3 regions of the Peribacillus sp. NPDC094092 genome follow, and region 3 is predicted to be linked to each of the others. Evidence: a T-box and tRNA genes for the amino acid it is inferred to sense, from the RefSeq annotation. Region 3 holds a T-box; the other regions hold tRNA genes.

Region 1 (4,078 bases), 680 kb from region 3:
CCCATCCCCAAATTCCCCTCCTACCATAAAAATGAATGGTTTCAAAAGTAAATCAGGAGCAGGGAATCTTTAAGGGCTGCGCATAAGTCAGTTGGATTTCATCCTATTGTATCCCCGCTCTTCGTATGGCTGTATTTTTTCTAGCCACTCTTCTTCAAGTTTTTTCAATTCCCGTTTAGCATCAAAAAATCCTGTTTCTTTCGGTTTCAAAACTTGCAGTACCTCAAAAGAAAAAGCATCTTTCCCATATTCGTTCCACTCACCTTGCAGCACTTTATTCGTATTTGTTCCGACTTCCAATTCAAATTGTTTCCCCTTCAACGTCTTTAAATTCCTGGTACTTCCGATAAAGACTTTATTATTTACCGTATTTCTGATTTGGTATACACCAGCTTCAACTTTCGTTTCTTTATATAATTGCTTCAATTCTTTTTTACGATCCATATTTCATTCCTCCAGTCTTCATTTCTTCAGCCAATATTGGCTCCCATCAGGCTTTCTATCCAAGAACCCATATTCTATTAAATATCTTCTCAATAGAACATGATCAGGATAAACGGCACCCAATATTTGATTAATTTCTTTCTCTTCATATTTCCGCTCTTTTTCAAAACGGTTGATAATTTCTTGGAGAATGATCAGTCTTTGTTTTTCCTTTGGCGGGAAAGACTTCAATGCATCCTGACTGCCTTTAGGGAAGTATTTTTTCAGCACAGTCACCTTTTCATCCTCGGTAACGTTATAACGATCATCGACCATCCTTGCTTTCTGATGAAGCGGGATAAATGCAGGAGCATGTTCATCTTTATCTTTCAAAAGTTCCATCAGGGCTAAAAACAGCTTAGCCTGACGCTCCTTCTCTTTCAACACAAAGCGATGGTTCCTGATGGTGGAAGGACTCCCAATTCCCATTTCCTCCTGAACCTCAGCATCATTCTTCCCTTGGTAAAAAAGGCGGAGGAGGCGATTTTGATGGTCTGTCAGACCTGTAAGTTTTTTATCGAGATCAATCAAATATTCAAAAACGGAGCGGTGTGCCTGTTCAATATGAATTCCCATATACCTCTTCGCTTCATAAAGAACCCCATCTTTCGGGTATACGATCCCCTTTTCAATTGCATTTCCGCACAGCAAACAAACATATTGATTCTCACCTTCGATATACCCTTGTTTAAGCTCATCCTGAGATGCACTCCAAAACATTTCAGCGCCCTTCATAAAACAAACACTTCCCTATAAAGTTTATAATATAATAAACATAATATTAATTTGTTTGATTTATGTCAATGTTTTTCCTGTTTTTTTCACTACTCCAGCAACCTGAAAGCAAAAAAATTAAATAGAATTAGATATAAAAAAAAGGCATCCGATCACGGATGCCTTTTTTCTGTCATATGAAATACCTCCGTCAGCGCTCATCAAGAGTATTAGCTAGGTACAAACTTAAGTAGTCCTTCCAGATAAACACCTTGTTCTTTTCGTGTGCATTCCCTCAACTTGATTCTTCCTTCTTTTTCTAACTCCTTGGCTAATTGGACCACTTCAGTTCCATCTTCGGTTATTTCGACTGAGAAAAAATTGCCCCGAGTGGAAGTTTGAATGAACTTGAATAATCGATCTTTATTCATCTAAACATCTCCTTATTTATAACAAGTTCGACATTAAAGGTCATCCACCTGCGATAAATATGAAATAAAAATCTTCTTTATCGTTATACGAACATCATAAAAGGACACGCATCGAAATTACCCACATTAACTTATACAGCTCAAAAAAGAAAAAAAAAGCCAAAACCTTGGAAGGTTTTGACTTTTTTAAGTTAGTGTCCCAGGAGAGATTCGAACTCCCGACCGACGCCTTAGAAGGGCGTTGCTCTATCCAGCTGAGCTACTGAGACATATCGCTATTTTTCTTCAGTTCAGTATAACGGCCACTTTTCGAACTTAGACCGTAACAGTGATTCTTATTATAACTTAATATAATACTCATTGCAATACTAGTAATATTTAATTTTGAAGAGTTTTAGAACACGTCTACCATTAATTCAATATTTATCATGGTATTTAAATGAAGTTTGCAGAAAAAAATGAGGAATACACTTTATCGAACAATTCGAAGGTATCATATATCACTTATTTCTACTTCAACATCTAATAATTCTTTTCTTTTGGTCATACAAAAAAACCTCCTATATTGTTAGTAGGATAAATCGATATACGGTGTAATATCTTACATGACCGTTATACTGACCGTTTCACTAAACGATATAGAAGGTTTTCGTAGCGGGATTTAAATCCACTAAGTTAGTGTCCCAGGAGAGATTCGAACTCCCGACCGACGCCTTAGAAGGGCGTTGCTCTATCCAGCTGAGCTACTGAGACGTTTATGATATAAGTTGCGGTAAAACTTATGTATTACCTTAACTGTTCCCTTAGGACACTTCTTATTATAGTAGGATACCATAAGAAAGTCAACGGTTTTTCATAAAAAGTTTTTTCTTTTTTATGAACCTGGAAGCGGGTAAAAACGCTTCCTGGTTATAATACATGAAGTCATTCCATTCGATAAGCATTTCTTAGTTCGTCAACGATTTTTCCTTCAAGGTCATAAAAGATGATTTCAAGTTGGTCATTTCCGATATTCAAAATGGCATAGGTTTTTTCTTTTCGTCCACGCGGCTGCCGTATGCTTCCCGGGTTGATGAAGAGCTTGCCGTCAATCAATTCTGAGCCTGCAGCGTGGGAATGGCCAAAGCAAATAATATCCGCCCCTGTCTCATCACCTTTATAAGAAAGGTTCATCAAGGTCATATTTATATTATAGAGGTGTCCATGCGTAAGGAAGAAACGCTTGCCTGCAATACTCTCCACAATATCATTCGGATATGCCGAATCATAGTCACAGTTCCCACGAACGGCGAAGAACTGCGTCATGTGAGGATCATTTCTTTCCAACTCTGAATCACCGCAATGGATCATGGCAGCAACCTCTTGTTTATGACGTTCGGCAATCATGCTGATTTCATGAGTTAAGCCATGACTGTCACTCATTATTAGCACTTTCATCGTCACATTCCTTCTTCCCTTTTTAGAAATAGATCAAGTTTTTCATCTAGAGCCCTCAATGCGTTGGCACGGTGGCTGATTTTGTTTTTTTCCTCTTTTGTCAATTCGGCATTTGTTTTTCCCTGTTCCTCAACAAAAAAGATGGGATCATAACCAAATCCATTCGTTCCTGAAGGCTGTTCTGTAATCAAGCCTTCCATCGTTCCCGATACCGTAATCGTTTCCTGGTTAGGTGACGCTAGTGCCAAGGCGCAATAAAATCTCGCCGTTCTCTCCTCTTTCGGCACGCCTTCCAGTTCCCTGAGTACTTTTTCCGTGTTTGCTTCATCGCTCTTGGCCTCTCCAGCATAGCGCGCAGAATATACGCCGGGACGGCCCTCCAATGCATCTACAATCAATCCGGAATCATCAGCAATGACAAAGTGGCCTAGCTGATGGGCAATGGCCTCTGCCTTCAGGATCGCGTTTTCTTCAAAAGTCGTGCCTGTTTCCTCAACATCAGGAGCATCCGGTACATCGAGAAGTGTTTTAACTTCATATCCTTTTGCAGAGAATAAGCTTTCGAACTCCTTGGCCTTCCCTTTATTTTTCGTTGCAATGATGACTGTCTTCATTTTTCATTTCACCCTTTTTCATTTGATCAGCATGAAGCTTTTTTGGGGCTAAGAAAGAATTCGCTGTAACTCGTTATATGTAAACGCTGCTTCTTCTCCAGTTCCAAACGGATGAATTCAGCGCTGCCTTTCACGATCACAACGGCCGCTGAATCAACCAGATAAGTTAAGTCTAACACAACTCCCTCATCTGCAATAAGCCGAAACTTGTAATCTAACGTTTGTAATTTTCACTATGTTCAATATGGATATTGATTTTCATGTTATTTATTGAGGTCTTATCAAAGGAATTAATCATTTTATTATCCCACTTATTGACATGGTATCTGTATGCCTTTTCGCTGATGTTAAAAAGGTCTGTATTGATTCCCCCCCCTGCATCCAATGTCTTCAAAATAT
Region 2 (4,078 bases), on a different contig from region 3:
CCTGCCTCTTATCCGTACGCTTCCGCCTTTAAAATCGAGCACCCCGCTAAGCATGCTTAAAAGCGTCGTTTTTCCACTGCCATTTGGACCAAGAATCCCGAATAATTCCCCTTTATGTACATCAAAAGAGACAGAGTCCAAAACAGCTTTGTTATGATATCCACCTGTTAACCCTCTTACTTCAAGCATCCGTTTTTACCCTTCTCTCCGTCTCTTTAATAAAATCAATGCAAATGCAGGTGCCCCGATAAGTGAGGTGATCACCCCGATCGGCAGTTCCGATGGGGCGATGATCGTTCGTGCCACAAAATCCGCCAATATTAAGAATCCGCTTCCCATCAACAATGACAACGGAAGTAAATGTTTATGATCAGGCCCCCAAATCTTTCGGACAAAATGAGGAATGACCAATCCTACAAAGCCAATCGCCCCCGAAACAGCAACGGCTGCCCCTGTCAATATTGAACCGGCTATCAAGATCCACATTTTCCGCCGCTTAACATTCACACCTAAATGTTTTGCCCGGTCTTCCCCGAAAGTCATCGCATTCAATTCACTTGTATTCATGATCAAGATCAATGAACCAATGATAAAAAACGGCAAAATGATTGCAATGTAATTCCATCCGCGCATTGAAACGCTTCCCATCAGCCAGCCGATGATTTGTCTTAATTCATCACCCGTCAACGCAATCATCAATGAAATGAAGGCACTTAAAAACGAGCTGAAAATGATTCCCGTTAAAATGATCGTTTCCACTTTCATCGATCGATCCATTTTTTTTGCAAACGTCAGTACGCAAAGCATCGTGAGCACTGAGCATAAGATGCTCAATGCCGGAAGCGTATATATACCGATGAATGGCAGAGAAATATTCAAGAATATTGTCAATACGGCGCCGACCGATGCTCCTGATGAAATACCCAATGTATAAGGATCAGCGAGCGGATTCCGGAGCAGTCCCTGAAAAGCCGCACCCGCAATCGCAAGTGATGCCCCGACCAAACCCGCAAGCAATACACGCGGCAAACGGATGTTCATCACGATATTCGCAAGCATCACATCCGGATCAGCAGAAATCGGCAAATGGAAAATCTCCTTGCCGATTATTTGCATAAGTACGGGAACCGGTACTGGCACCGAACCAAAGGAAATGCCTATCGTCATTGCGAATAACAAAATCAACAACGCACTCAAATAAGCAAACGCCCATTTAGTTGTCAAATTGGTTCGGATAGACTGATTTGGCAAGTTCCTCTACTCCCTCTATTAAACGTGGACCGGAACGGGTCACCAAGTCTGAATGCACATCAAAGACTTGGCCATTCTTAATGGCATTTACATCTTGCCATCCCTTTCGGCCCTTCACTTCACTTACTGAATCTTTCGTATAGTAACCATACGTTGTAATGATGACATCCGGATTTGCAGCAATCATCGACTCTTCATCAATTTTTGCCCATCCGTCCAATTCAGCAGCAGCATTATCCGCTGAAATAATAGTAAGCATCTCATTCATGAAAGTATTTTTTCCAGGTGTGTATATATCCGGTGAAGGCGAAACTTCCACTAAAACGGTCTTCCTATCCTCTTCCTTTACGGACTTGGCCTTTTCCTGGATATCCTTGAGTTTCGTTTTCATATCCGTAACGATTTCTTCTGCCTTATCATGTTCTCCCGTTGCCTGTCCAATCATTTCAATAGACTTATAGACTTGGTCAAAGCTTTGTGCATCATTGACTACGAGAACATCTATTCCAGCATCCTTAAGTTGCTGTAAACCCTCATTTGAATTATGGGCACTTGATGCATGCGCAAGAACAAGATCAGGCTTCATGGAGACAATCAGCTCTGTGTTCATTTCCATTCCGCCAACTTTTTCAATTTCTTTCGTTTCTTCCGGGTAATTATCATTGTCGGATACACCGACGACCTTTTTTCCCAAACCAAGTGCAAAGACCACTTCCGTATTACTTGGTATCAACGAAACGATTTTCTTCGGTTTTTGTTCTATCGTTACTTTTTCCCCAGTTGCATCTTCAATCGTAACCGGGAAAACTTCGTGTTGAGCATGATTTGTTTGCTGCTTTTCTTTTCCTTCATCCTTAGCGTCACTGCAGCCAACCATCAAGCCTGCAGTAAGCAACATCAACAGCTTCAGACCAAAAATCTTTTTCATTTTCATTCCCCACAATCTTTTCATTTAATTTCTTCCCACCTAAATAAAGAAAACTCATTCCCGGAAGATACCCCCAAAACAAAAAGCACCTCCCGTTAAACGGAAGGTGCTTGTATGGCAACAATATCATTACGGACTCTTTCTTAGGGTCTGCCACACACCTTCCCATCCGCGTAGGTTACAGGTGTACGAATTCTGGCAGGTCTCCTGGCTCATGGTCATCGTCAACGGCACCTTCCCATATCTCATACAGTGGTATACAGCCGTCAGCTCCCATTTACAGTGGCGGGACCGCGCTGGCATTTCACCAGCTTCCCTTTTAAGTCATTAAGACACCAAATCGTTCTTATGTATATAATTTTCACTGCCTTCATTATACACCATGTAAGAATCGATTATTATATGATTTTTCTGAACAGGTTGGAAATGCCCCGCCCAACTTCATTGATTCGAGGAATTTTCAATCAATGACGCAAACCCATCGACTGATAATCAGGGTGAAACCCGTACTCGATGCAGGGCATGCATCCCTTGGTTCCCTTGAAGCTCCCCCAGGTTCGGTGGTGACTGGAGCATTTATGAAGATTTTTTTCATAAGTATGTGCTATAAGCTTGAAAAGTTTGCCTATAAGAAATATAATAAATAAGTCGTCGACTTATTTATATGTCCCAGTAGCTCAGCAGGATAGAGCGACAGCCTCCTAAGCTGTAGGTCGTAGGTTCGACTCCTATCTGGGACGCTAATTAAAAACCCTGTTACAACGCGGTTATTCGCTTAGTAACAGGGTTTTTTTCTGTAATTCATATGGTGTAACCACTACTTCATCAATCTCTATAGGTATAAAAAGGTCTGAGCCCTGTAAAACACAGAACTCAGACTTTTTATATCAAGATACCTATCTTTACTTTTCGATTAAGCCTATCTCGTTGATTTTTTCCTCAAAAACAGGTCCGAAACTTTCAGAATAAGTATTCGTTAAATGTCTATTGTCCCGATAAATTATAACATTACCAATAATGGGCTGAAATTTACCGTTTACCTTGAAGTAATCTGTTAAGTCAATTTTATGCAATGATTTATTCTCTTTTTCAAATTGTCTCCAAAAGCTTTCGTCTTTCTGATTATCTACTGAATTCATTTTTTTTGTAGTTTCTTCTAGTCCATCTGTTTCTAGTGATTCCAGTACATTAAAACTATATCTAGGATCATCACGAACCGCTAATACTTCAATGCCAAATTCATCTTTAACATACTGCAGCTGATCAACCATTTGTTGCTGTATTTTATTATTGGGCGTATCAGAAGCTGTAGCGTGAGAAATGACAAGATCTACATCTGCATCCTTTAGATAATCGAGAACATTATTGACCCAGATACCTTTCAAATCATCATCCGCATAACCTGTTGAAAAACGTGTACCTGAACGAGTCATATTCAATACACGATAATTTTCACCTTTTGTCGCTTGTAATATGGCACCTAACCAATGCTCTGAATGGGAACTGCCGATCAGGGCAATTGTAGCATCGTAATTTTCAGTTTCGCCATATTCCCCAATTTTCAAGTCACTTTCCTTTAACCCTTGATTACTGCCGTCCAAATGCGCTTTTGGCAAATCATCAAAGACTTCGGAATATGATGGAATTGGTTCTTGATCAGGTATATCGTCAGGGTTTTTTACAGCTAACGCTCCTGGATAATTTTTATCGTTTATATTATTTTCCAGCCTATTTTGATCGATATATGTTCCAATTAAAAGTGATGCAATCAAAAGTACATTCACACTGCCCATTATCCCAAGTCTCTTGAATGAGAATTTATTGTCCTTCGAGCTTCGGATTGGTTCTTCTATAAATCGAGTCATTAAAAACGATAGGGCAATTGATGAAATGATAATA
Region 3 (4,078 bases):
ATTTAGTAGAAATCTTCCACAATGTATCTCCTGATACAACCTTATGGATCTTATATTTCTGGGGAACCTTCAGGTTTTGGCCAACCATTATTTCGGTCGAGGTTAATTTATTTTCTTTTTGTAGCTCACTTAGTGAAACACCATATTGATTTGCTACTTTCCATAATGTGTTACCAGCCTTTACTTTATGGATGATAGGCCCCGCGGAATCCCCAACGGAAGTAGAGATGAGGGGAAACTCCTCGCCCTTTTTTAAGGGCTTTAATTGAGTGGAACCTAATTTAGGAGAACTAAAAACTTTTGTATTGTCCACTTTAACAGAACCTATGTAAAGGGTTTTGCTTGATGAATTACCACTGGTTGGAAAGAGGCATGCACAAAGAAGGCTTAATATAATAAAACATCCAAAGAATTTTTTCACAATTATTTTATTCCCCTTTGTAAAATTTAACTTTACTAGTTTACTATGGAGAATCGCCATAAAATAGAGGTACATTGTGGAAAGGCCCTATATAGAAGAAAAGAGTGGATCTAATGAGGATTCTGTGTTGCAGTTCCACTCTATGGTAGGGCGGATTATTTCTGCTTACTGCTGGGAATATAAGCCTGATATTAACAGTCATGTTCTTAAAGGTAGAATGCCTGTTATTTCAAGATAACGAAATCCTGCTCATATGAACAGGTCAATCGGTTTTTACTGGTTGGCCTTTTTTACGCTTGCCGTTGAAAATACTTGTACATGACATTTGTCATCTTCTAGTCATGACACCTGGTACTAATAAATTCAGGTTGCTTTCTTTATAATATGAAATAACGACAAATAAAAGGAAGTGCAATTGACTAATGACCTTGCAAAATACGAAAAACTTGAGAAAACAAATTGCTCCTTTTGAACAATCAACGACAAAGCAAAGTATATGGCAGATCGTCAATACCTTGGTGCCGTTCATCATTTTATGGTACCTAGCATATATAAGTCTTTCCGTTTCTTATTGGTTAGCTTTAATTCCAGCTGTGTTTGCTGCTGGCTTCTTGACAAGGATATTCATCATTTTTCATGATTGTACGCATCACTCATTTTTCAAGAACCGCCGTGCGAATAGAATAGTCGGTACGATCATGGGTGTTTTGACTTTATTCCCGTTTGATCAATGGGGACATGATCATTCTGTGCATCACGCAACAAGCGGTAATTTGGATAAGCGGGGTACAGGGGATATTTGGACCCTTACGGTGGATGAGTATTTGGCTGCACCGCTTAGAATTCGTTTTGCCTATCGTTTTTATCGCAATCCATTTGTTATGTTTGGTTTGGGACCGATTTATGTTTTCCTTCTTAAAAACAGATTCAACCGTAAAGGCGCTAGAAAGAAGGAAAAAATGAACACGTATTTGACGAATGTAATAATCGTCGCTTTAGTGGCATTGCTTTGCCTGGCAGTAGGCTGGCAGTCGTTCCTTCTGGTACAAGGTTCCATCTTCATGATTTCTGGTTCAGTGGGCATTTGGCTGTTTTACGTCCAGCATACATTCGAGGACTCTTATTTCGAAGTGAATGAGGAGTGGGAATATGTATTGGCGGCAGTGGAAGGAAGTTCTTTTTATAAGCTTCCAAAACTGATGCAGTTCCTTACTGGCAATATCGGATACCATCATGTTCATCATTTAAGTCCAAGGGTACCTAACTATAAATTGGAAATGGCGCACAATAATACGGAGCCTTTAGAGAACGTTCCAACGATCACTCTTGCGACAAGCTTGCGCTCACTCCGTTTCCGTTTATGGGATGAGGAATCCAAGAATTTTGTCAGCTTCAAGGACATTAAATATTTAACGAAAAAAAGTGTCCCCGTTCAAGTGAAATCTGAACTGTAACGGTCATTATCATTCCAGACTCCCTTCATAATCCTTGGATTTTGGGGAGTCTTTGCTTCATATTAGGAACTCGATAAAGGAGAGAACTTAAAATGATTCGAATTGTCATTGCAGAGAATCAGCAAATGCTGTTAGAGGCAATAAGTTCTCTACTCAATCTTGAAGAAGATATAGAGATTGTCGGGAAAGCCAGCAATGGGGAAGAAGCGATGGCCCTTGTCCGCCATTTACAGCCTGATGTGTGTATCATGGATATGGAGATGCCTGTAATGAGCGGACTTGAGGCAGCAGAAGCATTAAAGTCATATGCATGCAAAGTGGTCATTTTAACGACATTTCGAAAGACTGGTCATTTTCAACTTGCATTGAAAGCTAATGTAAGTGGTTATTTATTGAAGGATAGCCCGGGTGAAGAGTTAGCCTGCTCGATTCGCGGCATAATGGGCGGCAAGCGAATTTACTCCCCAGAACTTATAGATGATTCTCCCGGCAATAATGACCGGGAAATGGGAGTGTTAGGGCTGTTGGCCGATGGTCAATCCAAAATGGAAGCGTCCAATAAGCAAAGCGACACAATGGGGACAGTAAGGAAATATTTTTCGGCCATCAAGGATAAAATGAAGGTGCCGGCTGGTTAGGATTTGTTTCTAAAATCCTGTTGACACGTATTTTTAAATTGTGTACGATGGATTAAATTATAATATTGAAAATTCTGTGATGAAGAGAGTAGTTCATTTCGAAATGGAAAGCGAGTTAGGGATGGTGGGAGCCTAATGCAGGACGGATGAATGAAGCGCACTTTGGAGAAATTTCTTGAAACGTTTAGTAGGGAACATCGGGGAGTCACCTCGTTAACAATGGAAAGTGGTCACAATTTGTGGCAACTAGAGTGGTACCACGGGAATTCATGCTCTCGTCTCTTATTTAGAGGCGGGGGCTTTTTTGTTTAGGAGGGAAAATGTCGATGAATAAGCCAATTGCAGAATTGATTTCAACTGCTTTGAACAATGAAATGCCAGCAAGTGATATAGAAAAATTAATGGAAAAGCCTAAATTGATGGAATTAGGTGATGTCGCCTTTCCATGCTTTACTCTTGCAAAGAAATTCAAAAAATCGCCTCAAGTGATTGCGTCTGAAATAGCCCAGCAATTGAACAGCGAGTTGATTCAAGAAGTGAACGTTGTGGGTGGTTATCTGAATATCTTCGTCAATCAACAGATGGTGACGGAAAACGTGCTGCAAACGATATTAAAGGAAAAGGATCAGTATGGTTCTCTGCAGCCTGTACAGGAAAATGTCGTGATTGATTACTCATCCCCGAATATCGCCAAGCCTTTTTCCATGGGACACTTACGCTCAACGGTCATAGGGAATGCACTGGCTAACATTGCCGAAAAAAATGGCTACAATGCCGTGCGTATTAATCATTTGGGAGATTGGGGCACGCAATTCGGCAAGTTGATCGTCGCGTATAAGCTGTGGGGCGATAAAGAGGCCATCGAAGCTGCGCCGATCCAGGAATTATTGAAAATCTATGTGAAGTTCCATGAAAGAGCTGAAACGGATGAATCGTTGAATGAACAAGCACGCGCCAGCTTCAAGTCGCTTGAAGATGGGGACGAGGAAGCACTGGCGCTGTGGAAATGGTTCAGGGATGCGTCTTTAAAAGAATTTGAGACGATTTATGATTTATTGGGCATCCGTTTTGACTCCTATGCCGGCGAAGCATTTTACAATGACAAAATGGATGCTGTTGTCGGGGAGCTAAAAGAAAAAGGCTTGCTTTCCCTATCCGAAGGTGCCTATGTCGTGGAATTGGAAGATATGCCTCCTTGTCTGATTACGAAAACCGATGGGGCGACACTTTATGCGACGCGTGATTTGGCTGCAGCCATGTATCGTAAAAAACAGTATGGGGCGAAGAAAACATTTTATGTTGTCGGAAATGAACAATCCCTGCACTTTAAGCAACTTTTTAACGTCATTGAAAAAATGGGATATGATTGGTCAAAAGATTTGCAGCATGTAGCATTTGGCATGATGTTAAAAGACGGCAAGAAAATGTCGACACGTAAAGGGAAAGTCGTGCTGCTAGCGGATGTATTGGCAGAGGCGATCGAAACGGCGAAGCGCAATATTGAAGAAAAAAATCAAGCGCTTGAACAGAAGGAACTGGTTGCAAGACAGGTTGGTGTAGGGGCG

The links. The T-box of region 3 lies ahead of argS (arginine--tRNA ligase). A T-box ahead of a tRNA ligase gene usually reads a tRNA of that ligase, here a tRNA-Arg.
Region 1: it encodes a tRNA-Arg, which carries the amino acid that the T-box ahead of argS (arginine--tRNA ligase) is inferred to sense. The anticodon was not compared.
Region 2: it encodes a tRNA-Arg, which carries the amino acid that the T-box ahead of argS (arginine--tRNA ligase) is inferred to sense. The anticodon was not compared.

What each region holds. Positions count from the first base shown of each region.
Region 1 covers NZ_JBNNUC010000002.1:750,788-754,865, reverse strand. The annotation lists gene ACQKNS_RS12650 (GIY-YIG nuclease family protein) at 88-444, opposite strand; gene ACQKNS_RS12645 (DUF2087 domain-containing protein) at 463-1,218, opposite strand; gene ACQKNS_RS12640 (hypothetical protein) at 1,428-1,628, opposite strand; tRNA gene ACQKNS_RS12635 (tRNA-Arg) at 1,824-1,897, opposite strand; tRNA gene ACQKNS_RS12630 (tRNA-Arg) at 2,308-2,381, opposite strand; gene ACQKNS_RS12625 (metallophosphoesterase) at 2,553-3,065, opposite strand; gene ACQKNS_RS12620 (XTP/dITP diphosphatase) at 3,068-3,679, opposite strand; gene ACQKNS_RS12615 (hypothetical protein) at 3,706-3,858, opposite strand; gene ACQKNS_RS12610 (Ger(x)C family spore germination C-terminal domain-containing protein) at 3,894-4,078, opposite strand, start outside.
Region 2 covers NZ_JBNNUC010000003.1:468,471-472,548, forward strand. The annotation lists gene ACQKNS_RS17930 (heme ABC transporter ATP-binding protein) at 1-189, opposite strand, end outside; gene ACQKNS_RS17935 (FecCD family ABC transporter permease) at 196-1,251, opposite strand; gene ACQKNS_RS17940 (ABC transporter substrate-binding protein) at 1,214-2,185, opposite strand; cobalamin riboswitch at 2,360-2,532, opposite strand; tRNA gene ACQKNS_RS17945 (tRNA-Arg) at 2,846-2,919, shown strand; gene ACQKNS_RS17950 (acyltransferase family protein) at 3,082-4,078, opposite strand, start outside.
Region 3 covers NZ_JBNNUC010000002.1:71,175-75,252, forward strand. The annotation lists gene ACQKNS_RS09330 (LysM peptidoglycan-binding domain-containing protein) at 1-313, opposite strand, end outside; gene ACQKNS_RS09335 (fatty acid desaturase) at 844-1,875, shown strand; gene ACQKNS_RS09340 (response regulator) at 1,968-2,513, shown strand; T-box leader at 2,581-2,799, shown strand; gene argS (arginine--tRNA ligase) at 2,834-4,078, shown strand, end outside.